2 regions of the Desulfosporosinus paludis genome follow, and region 1 is predicted to be linked to the other one. Evidence: riboswitches for the same ligand, from Rfam matches in the RefSeq annotation. Region 1 holds a riboswitch; the other holds the start of a gene.
What was found. Region 1 has a riboswitch for thiamine pyrophosphate ahead of purF (amidophosphoribosyltransferase). Riboswitches for the same ligand answer to the same signal wherever they lie in the genome.
Positions count from the first base shown of each region.

Region 2: another riboswitch for thiamine pyrophosphate. It lies ahead of thiD (bifunctional hydroxymethylpyrimidine kinase/phosphomethylpyrimidine kinase); the one in region 1 lies ahead of purF (amidophosphoribosyltransferase).

Region 1 is NZ_CP144211.1:5,311,674-5,319,178, reverse strand. It holds gene thiF (sulfur carrier protein ThiS adenylyltransferase ThiF) at 1-563, opposite strand, end outside; gene thiH (2-iminoacetate synthase ThiH) at 560-1,693, opposite strand; gene VZF35_RS26320 (thiazole synthase) at 1,690-2,490, opposite strand; gene thiS (sulfur carrier protein ThiS) at 2,558-2,758, opposite strand; gene thiC (phosphomethylpyrimidine synthase ThiC) at 2,931-4,208, opposite strand; gene purF (amidophosphoribosyltransferase) at 4,380-5,783, opposite strand; TPP riboswitch at 5,874-5,978, opposite strand; gene VZF35_RS26300 (hypothetical protein) at 6,155-6,382, shown strand; gene VZF35_RS26295 (hypothetical protein) at 6,670-7,173, shown strand; gene VZF35_RS26290 (TVP38/TMEM64 family protein) at 7,353-7,505, shown strand, end outside.
Region 2 is NZ_CP144211.1:5,090,157-5,097,661, forward strand. It holds gene VZF35_RS25195 (DNA recombination protein RmuC) at 1-757, opposite strand, end outside; partial or broken gene VZF35_RS25200 (HD-GYP domain-containing protein) at 887-1,168, shown strand; TPP riboswitch at 1,208-1,320, shown strand; gene thiD (bifunctional hydroxymethylpyrimidine kinase/phosphomethylpyrimidine kinase) at 1,414-2,217, shown strand; gene cytX (putative hydroxymethylpyrimidine transporter CytX) at 2,214-3,434, shown strand; gene thiM (hydroxyethylthiazole kinase) at 3,410-4,222, shown strand; gene thiE (thiamine phosphate synthase) at 4,215-4,847, shown strand; gene VZF35_RS25225 (SDR family NAD(P)-dependent oxidoreductase) at 5,015-5,752, shown strand; gene deoD (purine-nucleoside phosphorylase) at 6,899-7,505, shown strand, end outside.

The sequences.
Region 1 (7,505 bases):
GCGGCAATGCCTACTCGAGGGGACATGGGCGGTTTATGCTCTGCTGCTTCGGATTTAAGATCCCCTATAATGACAAGCTTAGAATTAATCTGATGGGTTGTCAGGGCATCGGCATCTCCCCAACCTGCAAGTCCCGAAGCACTGACGACTTGTTTTCCGAGTCGAATGGCCGCTTCGACAAAAAATTTTTTAACTTCAGCTTTGTCAAAAGCCTCAATCCAAAGATCGCAGTCCGCAAAAAGTGACGATACATTGTCCTTCGTTATTCTCGTGGTATCAATTCCAAGTTGTAACTCAGGATTGATTCGTTTTAAGTTTTCGGCTAAGGCCTCTACTTTAAACCATCCTACTTGATCGGCAAAATAAAATTGTCGGTTTAGATTACTGGGTTCGATTCGGTCAAAATCTACGATCAAAAGGTTTTGACATCCGGATCGAACAAGATGCATGGCAGCATTTGAACCTAAGCCTCCAGCGCCACCGATCCCTATCTTTACTCTGGTGAGACGCAATAGACGTTCTTCGCCTAAGGTTTTTTTTAAGCTGTTAATAAGAGGGTTCATAGTTTAAGCCTCTCTCTGTCGCGAACGTTAACCCAGTCACAAAATACTGGCTGATATCCCTTAGTCCGCAACATCTTCACGACCTCTTCAACAGAACGCTCATCCGATACCTCAAATTGTGCACTCCCAGCTTCTGTTGTCTCTGAATAGCCTCCTACAGACGTCAATGAACCAGCTGAAAGTTTGGTAATTCCAAGCGGTAATAAGGAATCACGCATTGAAGCACTTTCTCTTGTGGAAAGTGTGATACCTGCTCGTGGTAAAAACAAGCGATAAGCGAGAAGAATCTGCACAAGTTCTGTATCCGTAATGGGATATTGAGGTTTATAGGAACCAACATGCGGGCGCATCCGTGGGGCAGATACAGCAACTTCCGTTCCCGGATACGTTCTCTGCAAATAACTTGCGTGTAAACCTGTAAAGAACGCCTCTTTCCTCCACTCCCCTAAGCCAAGCAGTGCACCAATTGTTACACCGCTAAATCCTGCCTCACAAGCCCGTTCGGGTGCCTCTAACCGATAACGGTGAACACGTTTGGGGCCTGAGAGGTGCACAGAGGCATAAATATCCTCATTATAAACCTCTTGATAAATAGTCAAGGTGTCAATCCCCGCTTCATAAAGCTTATGATATTCTTCGGTTTCAAGAGGATAGACTTCAATTCCCAGCGACGCAAAATAGGGTCTGAGAATCTTAGCACACTCGGCAATGTACTCAGGGCTGCTAGCCTTGCGGCATTCCCCAGTTAGAAGCAACAAATGTTGAAGTCCCATCTCTGCTATTGCTTTAGCTTCGACCTCAACCTCCATAAAACTTAGCTTCCGGCGAACAATTTTGTTCTTTACATTATAGCTACAGTACACACACTGATTGGAGCAGAAGTTAGCCAGGTACAAAGGGGTAAAGAGAAGTATAGCTTTACCAAAGTTTTGGAGGGTGATTCGATGAGCCTTTTGAGCCATTTGCTCCAAATAAGGCGTGGCTGCAGGTGAAAGCAAGGCTAAGAAATCGAGTATATCCAGCCGTTCTTGACTAAGAGCTCGTTCAACATCAGCCGGGGTAAACTGTTCAAAGGAATAACGAGTTAATTCTTTCTGCCAAGACTTAAATTCATCGAAAAACAACGTCATTCCTCCCTTAAAAACCCTGTTAAGGGAGATGAGGCTTCGGCTTGTTCTCGACGAGCGCCCAGTCCAGCAAGATAAGCAGCTCTCCCTGCCTCGACGGCCAACCGGAATGCCCTGGCCATGTCCACAGGCTGATTAGCCGTGGCGATTGCCGTATTGACAAGCACTGCAGCTGCGCCCATTTCAAGGGCTTCCGCTGCTTCCGATGGACGACCAATACCCGCATCGACGATAATGGGTACCGATATCTCTTCAATCAGAATCCGTATCAGTTCCCGCGTTTGCAAGCCACGATTACTCCCAATCGGGGCCCCTAAAGGCATGACAGCGGCAGCACCGGCGCTTTCTAATCGTTTTGCCGTTCCTAAATCTGGATTCATGTACGGAAGAACCACAAACCCTTCTTTGACGAGCTTCTCTGTGGCAATTAAGGTTTCCGGGTTATCAGGCAATAAATAGCGTTGGTCCTGGATGACCTCAACCTTTATCCAATTTCCGCAACCGGCAGCTTTTGCTAGACGGGCGATTCGAATCGCGTCCTCTGCCGTACGGGCTCCGGAAGTATTCGGAAGCAAGGTGATGCCTTCGGGGATATAATTAAGAATATTCTCTTGAGGATCTTTCCAGTCCACCCGACGTAAAGCCATCGTAACAACTTGGGTTCCAGAGGCTTCAATGACCTGTGGAACAATTTCGTGGGAGGAAAACTTACCCGTGCCTGTCAGCAAGCGGCTTCTGAGTTTCTTACCGCCAATCTCAAAAGAATCTATACTCTGTTCAGGATCAACAACTTGTTGCATAAACGATCTCACCTTTCACTTTTACGTTACCGTTCAAATTCTTAACTCTTGTTCGGTAAAAATGAAATCAGCCCCCACCGACGAATTTCAAAATCTCAAGTTGGTCGCCCTGTGTTAAGACAATAGTTCTCCAGTGTTCCTCGGGTATAATCTCTCCATTGTACTCGATAATCACTGTGTTATTCGGGATGTTTTGCTCATCAACCCACTTTTGCAGACCAATGCTTTCTGTTAACTCGACCGTTTCCCCATTAATCTTAACGTTCAAAGTCCATCCTCCTCAGTAGAAGCACTTAATCATCGCCTTTTTGATATCTCATTATTGATCCACATTCGAATTATCCCGGCCCAAAGGCTGTTCCTGAACCTGTTTAATCTTTAAAATACATTGTTAAATTAGTTAATTCCTACCTTAATGCAGCATCGGGTGTGTTTGAAAATCATAAGATTTTGTTCATAAGTCTCATTGGACACATTTCTCCACACATAGTACAGCTGTCTTCATGAGTTGGAGAGGATTCCCTCCGATAACGTTCTGCTTTTTCACGATCAATTGCTAAATCAAACATAGTTGGCCAATCCAACGCTTGTCTTGCTTTACTCATTTTTAGATCCCAATCAGCAGCACCAGGGATTCCTTTTGCAATGTCCGCTGCATGAGCTGCAATTTTAGTCGCTATTATTCCTTCTTTCATATCATCGAGAGAAGGAAGACGAAGATGTTCTGCTGGGGTCACATAACATAAGAAATCTGCTCCTGATGCGGCAGCTATTGCACCACCAATTGCACTGGTGATGTGATCATAACCGGGAGCGATATCCGTAACTACTGGGCCTAACACATAGAAAGGTGCGTTATGACATAATTTCTTTTCTAATAACATATTAGCTTTTATTTCATTGAGAGGGATATGGCCGGGGCCTTCGATCATAACCTGAACGTTCTTCTCCCACGCACGCAGGGTCAATTCGCCCATCACAATAAGTTCTTCAATTTGCGAAGGATCAGTGGCATCTGCCAGTGATCCTGGACGACAACCGTCCCCTAAGCTTAGGGTTACATCGTACTTCGCACAAATTTCCAGTAAATCGTCAAAGTACTCATAAAAAGGATTCTCTCTATTAGTTAATTCCATCCAGGCAAACAGTAAAGAGCCTCCACGGGAAACAATATTGGTGATTCTTTTGTTCCGTCGAAAATGGGTCGCTGTTTGGCGGTTGAGCCCTGCATGTATTGTCATGAAATCTACACCATCACGTGCATGTTTTTCAACGACCGACAGAAACTCTTCTACGGTAATATCTTCCAGTTTTTTCTCCAAAAAACCGATCGCGTCATACATAGGAACTGTACCTATCATAGCTGGAGACATGTCGATAAGGCGGGCACGAAATTCTGCAGTCTTGCCGTAGTTGCTCAAATCCATAATAGCTTCAGCTTTCATGTTAATAGCTGTTTGTACTTTTTTTAGTTCCAGGTCAATATTCGCACAATCTTTGGATATTCCTAGGTTTACATTAACCTTTGTTCTGAGGCCTTGACCAACACCTTCAGGGCTTAAACTATGGTGGTTAATATTAGCAGGAATAACGACGGTGCCTTCGGCGACACGTAAACGTATATCTTCGGGTGTTTGATTCTCTTTTTGAGCAACAATTTTCATAGCTTCAGTAATCTCGCCTCGTTTGGCAGCAGCCATTTGTGTAGTCATGATAATAGTACCTCCTCAATTATTTTAGGTTTCATTTTGTTATTAAGGTTAACTAAATATGTTATGAAGGCTTCCTCGTTCCCCCTTTTATTTCGGATTTTCTAGAAGTGCAAAAAGAAAGCTATCTAAGCCCATAAGGGGTACTCCTAGCAAATAATAGTTTTTTAAAAGTCTTAATTAAGCAGATTGACTATTGAGCATTAGCTTATCAAGACATACACTTGATTTTAGCGGATATTGTTCATTAAAACAGGCTAAACAGACTTCTTGAGCGATAAGTGATTTGAGTAAACCGTCTTGTGATAAATAATACAGTGAGTCCGCCCCAATATATTGGCATATCTTGTCTACCGACATATGCGCTGCAATTAATTCCGTTTGTTCACTAATATCGACCCCGTAATAACATGGAAATTGCACTGGAGGAGAAGCAATAAGCAGATGCACTTCTCTAGCGCCAGCCTCACGAATAAGTTTAACTAGCTTAACACTGGTAGTTCCACGTACCAGGGAATCATCAATCATTAATACACGTTTTGAGCGTATAACCTCTGGTTGCACTCTTAAGGTCTTCACCACCATAAGTTCTCTTAACGTTTGAGTGGGTTGTATGAATGAGCGTTCATTCTGAGTAATTTTGAATATAGCCTCTTCTAAGGGTAGCTGCCTAGCAGAAGCATAACCTAAGGCCGCGTGGCGTCCGGAGCGAGGGACGGGGATAACTACATCAGCATCTACAGGGTATTCTCTGGCTAATTCTTGTCCCATACGGAAACGACTCATTTCAACGTTAACACTATCAATGGTACTGGATGGATGTGCGAAATAGATATATTCAAATGCACAACAACACTTTCTTTGAGTTTGAAAAATTTGATGGGATTTAAATCCGGTCTCATTAATGATTATCATCTCTCCGGGAGCAACATCTCTGATAAAAGTTGCTCCAATTGATTGTAATGCAAAGCTTTCAGAGGCTATGCAGTAAGCATTTCCAAAACGTCCTATGCAGAGTGGCCGAAAACCCAGTGGGTCTCGTATACCAATCAAGGCGTTTTTTGTCATGATAACTAATGAATACGCTCCGTTTAATTTACACAGAGCTTTAGAAATAGCATTTTCTAAAGAAGTAACTTGGTCATTTATCAAATGTAAAATTACTTCACTATCTGCTGTACTTTCAAAACGGTGACCGGCTTGAGCAAGAGATATGCGTAGTTCTTTGGCATTTATGATATTGCCATTGTGGGCCAAAGCTATTTCTCCAAATTTAGTGGAGAGGGTTAGTGGTTGAGCATTGTCGATAAGATTCGAGCCCGTTGTAGAATAACGAACATGGCCTATTGCATTGCTTCCAGCCAAATTTGCAAGGATCTCATCATTGAAGACATCGGTAACTAAACCTAAAGCTTTAAAGGTTCTCATTGACATTTTATGAAATGACGCAATACCGCAAGACTCTTGTCCCCGATGTTGTAACGCTTTTAAGCCAGAAAAGGTCAAACTGGCAGCATCATCGTTTGTCCCAATAATGCCAAACACTCCACATTCTTCCTTTGGTTTTTCCTGTTCGCAATTCATCAGGAAACCCTCCCCAAACTAAATAAAAAACAGCTTACCCGTCGGTAAGCTGTCGTTTTGACTTACATAAATACACTTCAGTGAAGTCAATAATTGACGATTTTGCTTCCCTACGCTGGTATTAACCAGATCAGGTTCAAAGGGATAAGAGCATTGCTCTTTCTCAGCCACATTTGGGCACCCCCAGCACAATTAAATTATGACTTATTATACGACCTCATCTTCGAGATGTAAAGGTATACATTATACTATCAGAACAGCAATCCTCTTTTCCCTCCTCAATGAGTTCTACTCTGTCTAAGAGTAAGAGAATGCATAGCAACTTAACTCCCGCAAATAATAAGCCTATCACCAAAGAGGAGATGAGCTATATGAAACGTATTAAGGTTGGAATCGCATTTATTTCAATGTTCGGGTTAATATTAGGAACAGCCAGTATCGCAAACGCTGTCCCCAAATACAAAGTTCCTCAGGTAAAAACATTTCATAGTACAAAAAGTACACATCATCAGAACAAGGGCCAAACACCCAAATTAACAGTTCATAAGTCGGCTAAGTCAACTAAAACGCTTAAATCGGTAAAGCAGTTAAAAGATTAATATGTAAAGCTCTCGGCATATCAGATGCTGGGGGCTTATTTCTTTGCCAAAAACCACAAATCACAAGTGTTTATCAATTTTACTAAAAGTCAAAAGGATGCCACCATTTGATGGGTATTGCCTAACAGAAAGATGAAATTATTTTTATTTGACAGATGATGTAGATTTCTCTGTTTGAGAGCATAATCCATTGTTAGAATGACGGATATTGCAGAAAAGCTCGCACGCATTTTTGGAGTATGGTAATATATGGTATATTGATATTAAAGGGGGGGATTTATATTCGTATGATTTCAAATCGAAAACAATGGCCGGTTTTAATGACTATACTCCTAGGCTTGAGTATAGTACTTAATGGCTGTGGCAATTTAACTGCTGGGCTTTCCAAACAATCCACACCTACGGCAGCTATGCCTACCACTCTAGATTCAACCGATAAAACAATTCCATCGGTTCCTGTTACTCCTGAAGATACAACTAGTCAAACTCCAACCTCAAGTCAAAAACTTTCGGAATCTGTTAAAACAACACCATTAACATCAACAGAGAAAAGTAATCCATTAACTATAAGTAAAGCTAAGTACAATCAACTTAAATACGGTGACACATATGAAAAGATCAAAAGTTTATTAGGAGGTACCGGTGATATTGTGACTGAAAGTGGCACAAAGGGAAGCAAAGGTTACGCCGTAACCTATTTGTGTCACGTAAAATCTCCATCCGGAGCAGAAGTTTTTCTAGCCTTTAAAGACAACAAATTAGTTAATAAAATGGAGGTTAACTTGCAATAACAAGGCGATTGTTCTATTATTTATTCTTGAAACACCTCTTGATTGAGGTGTTTACTTTTTACGTACAGTTCCTTCTCCTTGTCTTTGAAAACTTTTGTTTGACGACATCTAAAAGTATGTAGATATACGTGTATGGCAAGACTTTAGGAATCTGCTATTAATATAAAGGGAGTCAACGCATGAACTACAAAGTTACCAAGGAAACTCCATATACATTAGATAAATTAGAAAATCGGTGGTCTGCGGTCCTTTTCGTTACAGGGATATTAATAATCGTTGGATTTTTGTACATAGACCGTGGTCAAGAAATTTCAAACGTCATACGCTCAACT
Region 2 (7,505 bases), 220 kb from region 1:
AAAGGATACTGTCTTGGCCATCGCGCGCCGGAAGCCTTATGGCATATTCAACGCGGTCATTGCTGCCGGCTTTCGTTATAACGTTGGTATCATATTGTTCGGGCGTAAGGAGTTGCTCAAGCAAATTCCCAAGCTGAATCTCACCCATAATCCCTCTTGTTTTAACATTTGTTAGGACTTTCTTTAAATCTCCAACTCCAGAGGCCAGAGTATGCATTTCTCCAAGCCCTTTGTGCACCGCTTCAAGTCTTTCACTGACTAACTTAAAAGATTCCCCTAATCGTTGTTCAAGCGTGGCACTAAGTTTTTCATCGACGGTGGCACGCATCTGGTCCAATTTCTGGGCGTTATCTTGTTGAATCTGGAAAAGTCGTTCCTCCACAGTCTGGCGCAAGCGTTCTAATTTTAGATCATTGGTTTTCGTGAGAGAACCTAACTGAGCAGAAAAGATGTCCAATTGGCTGCGCTCAAGAGCTGCGATTTCAGCCATACGTGCCAGTATGGAATCGTTGAATGAATGGACGGTTTGGATAAGCTCTTCACGGGCCTGCCGAGCATTAAGCGTTGATTCTTCACGATTTCTGGAAATTTCCCCATTAACAAGCCGCTCGCTGCGCTCAAGACTCTTCTCAAGCAAGTCAAAATTACTTCGGAATTGAACAAAGGAATTCCTCGACGATCGATATACAAGGAGTATCAGAAGGACTATTGAAATACAAACAAGAACAATTAGGGCGGTAAGTACTAGATCTTCCATTAAGAATGCCTCCTAGATTAATAGTCTCAGTAATACATTAACACACTCGGGAGACAATTCTGGGTTTATAAAAAAATTCCTTCTTGATGTGAAGTTATACACCGGAACTTTTAATTCGTTGGCAAAGTTGGGATACCAGATCGTATCCTGTTTAAGACGGGGCGTCTTACAAGTCATGAATTTCTAGAAATGCAGCGGCATTGTGAAATTGGACACCGCATTGCCCAATCCGCCCCGAACTTGCTGTCTATCGCTGATTTTATATTACGGCATCGCGAATGCTGGAATGGGGAAGGTTATCCTTTGGGGCCCAAAGAGGACGCGACCCCTATCGTATGCCGCATTTTGGCTATTGCTGATGCTTATGATGCTTATGAGGGAAGGAATCGTATGAATTTTTTAAGGAATTGACTTTGAGCATTTTCCATGTTAGATTTAAAAAAACTAATATCGCATTGGCAGGGGAGCTAGAGAGGCTGGCTGAGATTTAGACCCCAAAAAGTCTAAGACCCTATAAACCTGATCTGGATAATGCCAGCGTAGGTAAGCAGTTTCTCTTTTCTCTTCTTCTAAGGAAAGATTTAAGAGCTCAAATCCTATTCTGGAATTTGGGCTCTTTTTGCATGGAAATTTTTGCCAAGATAAGGAGGAGGACTATGAAAAAGGTACTGACGATCGCAGGTTCTGACAGCAGTGGGGGAGCAGGAATCCAGGCCGATCTCAAAACGTTTTCTGCTCATGGAGTCTTCGGTATGAGTGTCATTACAGCTGTAACCGCTCAAAACACCCAAGGAGTCTTTGCTGTTCAGGACATTTCTAGTGACGTGATTGCCGCGCAGATTAAGGCAGTTTTCGAGGATATTGAAGTAGATGGGGTAAAGGTTGGAATGGTCTCTCAAATTCCAACAATCGAGGTGATCGCCGAACAGCTGAGGTTATATGCTCCGCGGACCATTGTAATTGACCCAGTCATGGTATCTAAAAGTGGTTACCATTTGTTAAACCCTGAGGCAGAGTCAACCTTGATTCATGAACTTTTGCCTTTAGCTACGGTTGTAACCCCCAATATTCCAGAGGCCGAAGTCATAACGAAAATGGCAATTCACACCACGGCCCAAATGGAAAATGCTGCCAAGGAAATCTATCAAATGGGAGCCAAGAACGTTCTTCTTAAGGGGGGACACCTTGAAGGCGCATCTACGGATATCTTGTACGATGGCCAGAGTTTCAGATATTTTACCACAGCACGCATACAGACTAAGAATACTCATGGAACGGGCTGCACCTTGTCGTCGGCCATAACCTCTAACCTCGCTCTTTGCTATCCTCTTTACGAAGCAGTTGCCCAAGCGAAAGAGTACATTACCATAGCAATTGAACATTCTTTAGATATTGGGAAAGGTGTGGGGCCTACCCATCACTTTTATACACTTTACAAGAAGGCGGGAATTATTAAGTGAGTGAACCTGTAAAAAATAATGTAACCTGGTTTAACTTCACCACGCTCTGGTTTGGCGCAGCCATATCCGTCGCTGAGATCTTAGCAGGCGGATTATTGGCACCCTTGGGCTTTAAGATGGGAGCTCTTGCCATCATATTAGGACATATCGTTGGAACGACTCTTTTAGTACTTGGCGGAATTATCGGTACAAATGAGCGAATTCCAGCCTTGGTTTCGACCAGAATTTCTTTTGGACAATACGGGTCTTACGTATTCTCCATCTTAAATGTTTTACAGTTATTGGGTTGGACAGCTGTTATGATTATCGCTGGGGCCAGATCCGTTAATCAGATCACAAAGCTTTTATGGTCCTTCGATAATATTACGATCTGGAGCTTAGTGATAGGGGCTTTTGTCCTGGTCTGGGTATGGTTGGGAAAAGACAGCGGTTGGAAAAAAGCCAATCATATTGCCGTTATCTTACTGTTCCTCTTGACTCTTGTTCTGAGTGTGCTTATCTTCCGCAATCACGATTTATTCAGTAAACAAGTGACCGGAGAAATGACCTTCGGTTCTGCTTTGGAGTTAGCTGTAGTTATGCCTCTGTCTTGGTTGCCTTTGATCTCCGATTATACTCGTTTTGCTAAAACAAAACACGGCGGAGCTGGGGGAAGTTGGCTAGGCTACTTCTTTGGCAGCAGTTGGATGTACATTATTGGTTTAGGGGCCGCTATCATTGCATCAGATCCAGATCCTTCGGCAATGCTCTTGGCTGCTAATCTTGGCATGGTAGCGTTGGGTATTATCGTTTTGGCTACGGTGACAACCACCTTTCTGGACGCGTATTCAGCCGGGGTAACCTTATTGAATATTTTCCCTAAGTTAAATGAAAAGAAAATAGCCTTGATCATGACAGCGATTGGCACAGGATTAGCCATTATCGTAAATATTGAGCAATATCAAGATTTTCTCTACGCGATCGGTTCAGTCTTTGCGCCTTTATTTGCCATTCTCTTAACCGACTATTTCCTATTTAAAAACAAGACAATACAAAAAGACCTTTTAATCAATTGGGCTGCCTTGATCTTTTGTATCATAGGAACAATCCTCTACTATCAGTTTATCAAGTTCGATTTCTTTTTTGGATCTACCATTCCGGTTATGTTGCTTATTAGCATACTATATTCTTTAACATGGAGGTTGACAAAGACATGGAAATACGTGAGAAAATCTTAACAAATCTCAAAGCTGTCAAAGAACGGAACCCTTTGATACACCATATTACAAACTATGTAACGGTCAATGATTGTGCGAATATTGTACTTGCCCTGGGAGGCTCCCCAGTTATGGCAGATGATCACGAAGAAGTTGCTGAAATGGTGGGATTTGCTTCAGCTTTAGTCTTGAATATCGGAACTCTGAATTCAAGAACCATTGAGAGCATGCTGATAGCAGGTAAACGAGCTAAGGATATAGGGGTTCCGATAATTCTGGACCCGGTAGGTGTCGGTGCAACACAATTGCGAACTAAAACTGCCCAGAAACTGATACAAGAGCTCAATCCCAACGTTATCCGTGGAAATATGTCCGAAATCAGCGTCTTAGCAGGCCAAGAGGTTGCCATTAAAGGAGTGGATTCCTTGGCTGATGAACAAGACAGTACTGTTATTGCCAAGAAGCTCGCCTCAGCCCTAAATTGCGTCATTGCTATTACAGGTAAGACTGATGTTGTCTCTGACGGAAAGCAACTTTGTTTATTAGACAACGGGCATCGGATTCTGGCGGATGTTACAGGAACAGGATGCATGACCACTTCTTTAGTTGGCACGTATTGTGGCGCAACTACAGACTATTTCTCCGCAGCAGTAGCCGGAATAGCAAGTATGGGTTTAGCAGGCGAGATTGCCCAGGCCTCTCTCCATCACGGTGAAGGGATTGGAACCTTTCGGGCCCGAATGTTCGATAGTATCTATAATCTGACACCTGAACAACTTGCTCAGGAAAGTAAGATCCGCCATGAGTAAGATGAGCGCAGACTATAGTTTATATTTGGTCACGGATCGAATCCAACTTGGCAAACGTGATTTGGCCCACAGTGTGGAACTAGCTATCCAGGGCGGAGTCACTCTTGTTCAGCTCCGAGAAAAATCCATATCAACTCGAGAATTTCTAGAAATAGCCTATCAAGTGAAAGAGATCACTTCGCGCTATAAAATCCCCTTGTTTATTAATGATCGTTTGGATATTGCCCTGGCCGTAGACGCTGATGGCTTGCATATTGGTCAAGATGACCTCCCCTTAACTAAAGCAAAAGAACTCTTTCCCAATAAACTAATAGGAGTCTCTGCCAGCAACCTAGCAGAAGCTCTTTTGGCTGCAGAACAGGGTGCAGACTATTTAGGAGTTGGAGCGATGTATAGTACCTCAACAAAATCCGATGCTAAACTAGTCAGTCTTGATGAGTTGGAACTCATTAAAAAATCAGTATCAATCCCTGTCGTAGCGATTGGTGGAATTAATCAGCAAAATGTTCAGCAAATCATGGATACCCGGATCGATGGAGTCGCTATTGTATCGGCCATTCTGGCTCAAGACGATATCCTTCAAGCTGCCCATGATTTCCAAACGCTCCTAAAATCAAATCGTTAATTTTAATGATAGAAACGGAGTCCTTAGGAAGGGCTCCGTTTCTGCCTTGAATCTTAATCCGTTTAGGTTAAGCCAACCTGAATTAGGCTTGTAGAGTCTTAAACGGTGCGATATACTTGAAAACATACATATTGGATAAGGATATTATCACACAAGGAGGAGTCTAAATGCTGCAAGGAAACGTTGCTTTAATAACTGGTGGAGGGACTGGGATTGGCAAAGCGATCGCTTTGATTCTCGCTAAGTCAGGAGTTGATATTGCGATTAATTATTCTCGTTCGGAAGTCGATGCTTTGACGACCCGCGCTGAGGTTGAAGGCTTGGGGGTTCGCTGTTTAATATATCAGGCAGATGTATCAAACGATGCCGAGGTTAGATCCATGGTAAACAAGGTCATCACTGATTTTGGCAAACTGGACATTCTTGTGAACAATGCAGGTATGACACACTTTGTTGACCACGTTGATCTCGATGGTTTAAAAGAAGAGTATTGGGATGATATTATGGGGGTCAATGTAAAGGGAACGTTCTTTTGTTCAAGGGCTGCAGCCCCCGAACTCAAAAAGGCCCATGGATGTATTGTGAATATGGCATCCATTGCCGGTCTTACGGGTTTAGGCAGTTCCATCGCCTATTCCGCTTCTAAAGCTGCAGTGATCAGTGTCAATAAATCGTTAGCACGAGTTCTTGCTCCTGAAGTCCGGGTTAATGCGGTTGCCCCCGGTATTGTGCAAACCCGATGGGTGGAAGGAAAGGACGAACATATCGCCCATCTTGCTGCAGGTACTCCACTCGGGCGAGTGGCCACTCCAGAAGATATTGCAGAAGTTGTTTATTCACTTATCGCTCATGCTGGCTTCGTAACTGGGCAAACTATTGTCGTCGATGGAGGAAATTTCATCTAAACTTCGGACAGGCAGGCAAGAAGGAGGGAAGCCCGGATGTTCCGTAAGTCACTGATCTTACTAGTTATACTTAGCCTTCTCAGTTTCCCCATGAACATGCTCTCTCCTCAGCCTGCAGAAGCCAGGATAAATGCATCCCTTTGAATTACAATTTATTGCAAGGTCATTCTGATCCTCATCCTACTCAGCTAGGACATCGCCTAATATTCCAAACACTTTCCACCTTGTTCGAACTGGCCAATGCCATTCCCTGGGACAATAAAATGAAAGCTCCGCCAGGCTCGTACTGTCTCCTAATCAAAAATGGATTACCTGCTCGGAATGGTAAGACACTTGAGAAAAGCGTGTGTATGAATTTCACAGTGGAATAATAAGGCACTTGACAAAAGGTTGAATTTGATTATAATAAAAGTATAAAGATTAATAGTTAAATTCAGTTATAAACTCGTTGGGGCATGCTAGGTAACGTTTCGATTCATCGGAGGTTTCAGCATTGCAATCTGTAGTATGAATGCTGAATTCGAAGAATTAGAAACTACCTAGAAGGTAGTTTTTCCTTGTTCAAAGAGAGTTTTCCCGCAAGGTTCCTCCGTGTTTCTCTGTTGAGTAAGTCTGAGTAAATTTTCCTCGGTAACCAGTTCATTCGTTGATTCTGCTAGGAAATTGGGTCCAGATTTCAGAGGGTTGCCCCTAAACACATTTCATCAGAAGTAGTGGAGGATTTGTCGAGATTAGTTTGCTAACCTGTTTTTCCGGTTCACACTTAACTTTAATAAAGGTTATTAATGATTAATCCAGAGCCGTTTATCCATTAATTCTGGGGGAACTTTGCGGGATATATTAGAGTTTAAGCCACTTTGCAAGTGGCTTTTTCTTTTTCTCTGGATTTTCTTGAGGAATTCTTGACATAATCACACAACGATATTGACAATTTTAGTGTATTCTATGACTATGGTTTTACTTAAATAGATATAAGGCACATGAAAAAGACGAAAGGCCGTCCTTGCTGTGGGACGGTCTTTCAATTTAGAAGAGATGGCGACTCAAGAGGATCGCAGAAGAAAATTCCATATTGTGGACAGATCAGGATTGAATCGGTTAAAATAAGGATTAACCAAACTATTTGATGAAGTAAGGAGAATGTTAATGAGTATACATATTGGTGCCAAAGTAGGGGAGATTGCTAATACAGTTCTTTTACCCGGAGATCCACTGCGAGCAAAATTTATTGCCGAAACGTTTTTGGAAAGTCCCGTTTGTTACAATGAAGTAAGAGGAATGTACGGATTCACAGGAACTTACCAAGGAAAACGTATTTCTGTCCAAGGAACAGGAATGGGGATGCCTTCAATATCAATCTACGTCAACGAACTCATCACTGAGTATAAGGTTCAGAATTTAATCCGCATTGGAACATGTGGAGGTATGCAGGAGGACATCCACCTTAAAGATGTCATTTTAGCGATGAGTGCTTCTACAGATTCGAACATGAACAAGCTGAGATTCAATAACATGGACTTTGCACCTACTGCTAACTTTTCTTTACTCATGAAAGCCTATAATAATGCTCTGAAATTAGGAATTCCAGTTCGAGTGGGGAACATATTAAGTACGGATACCTTTTATGGAGATCAACCCGACGATTGGAAACAATGGGCCAAGTTTGGAGTTTTAGCTGTGGAAATGGAAGCAGCAGCATTATATACGTTAGCTGCTAAATTTAACGTCAAGGCCCTCGGAATTATGACAGTCA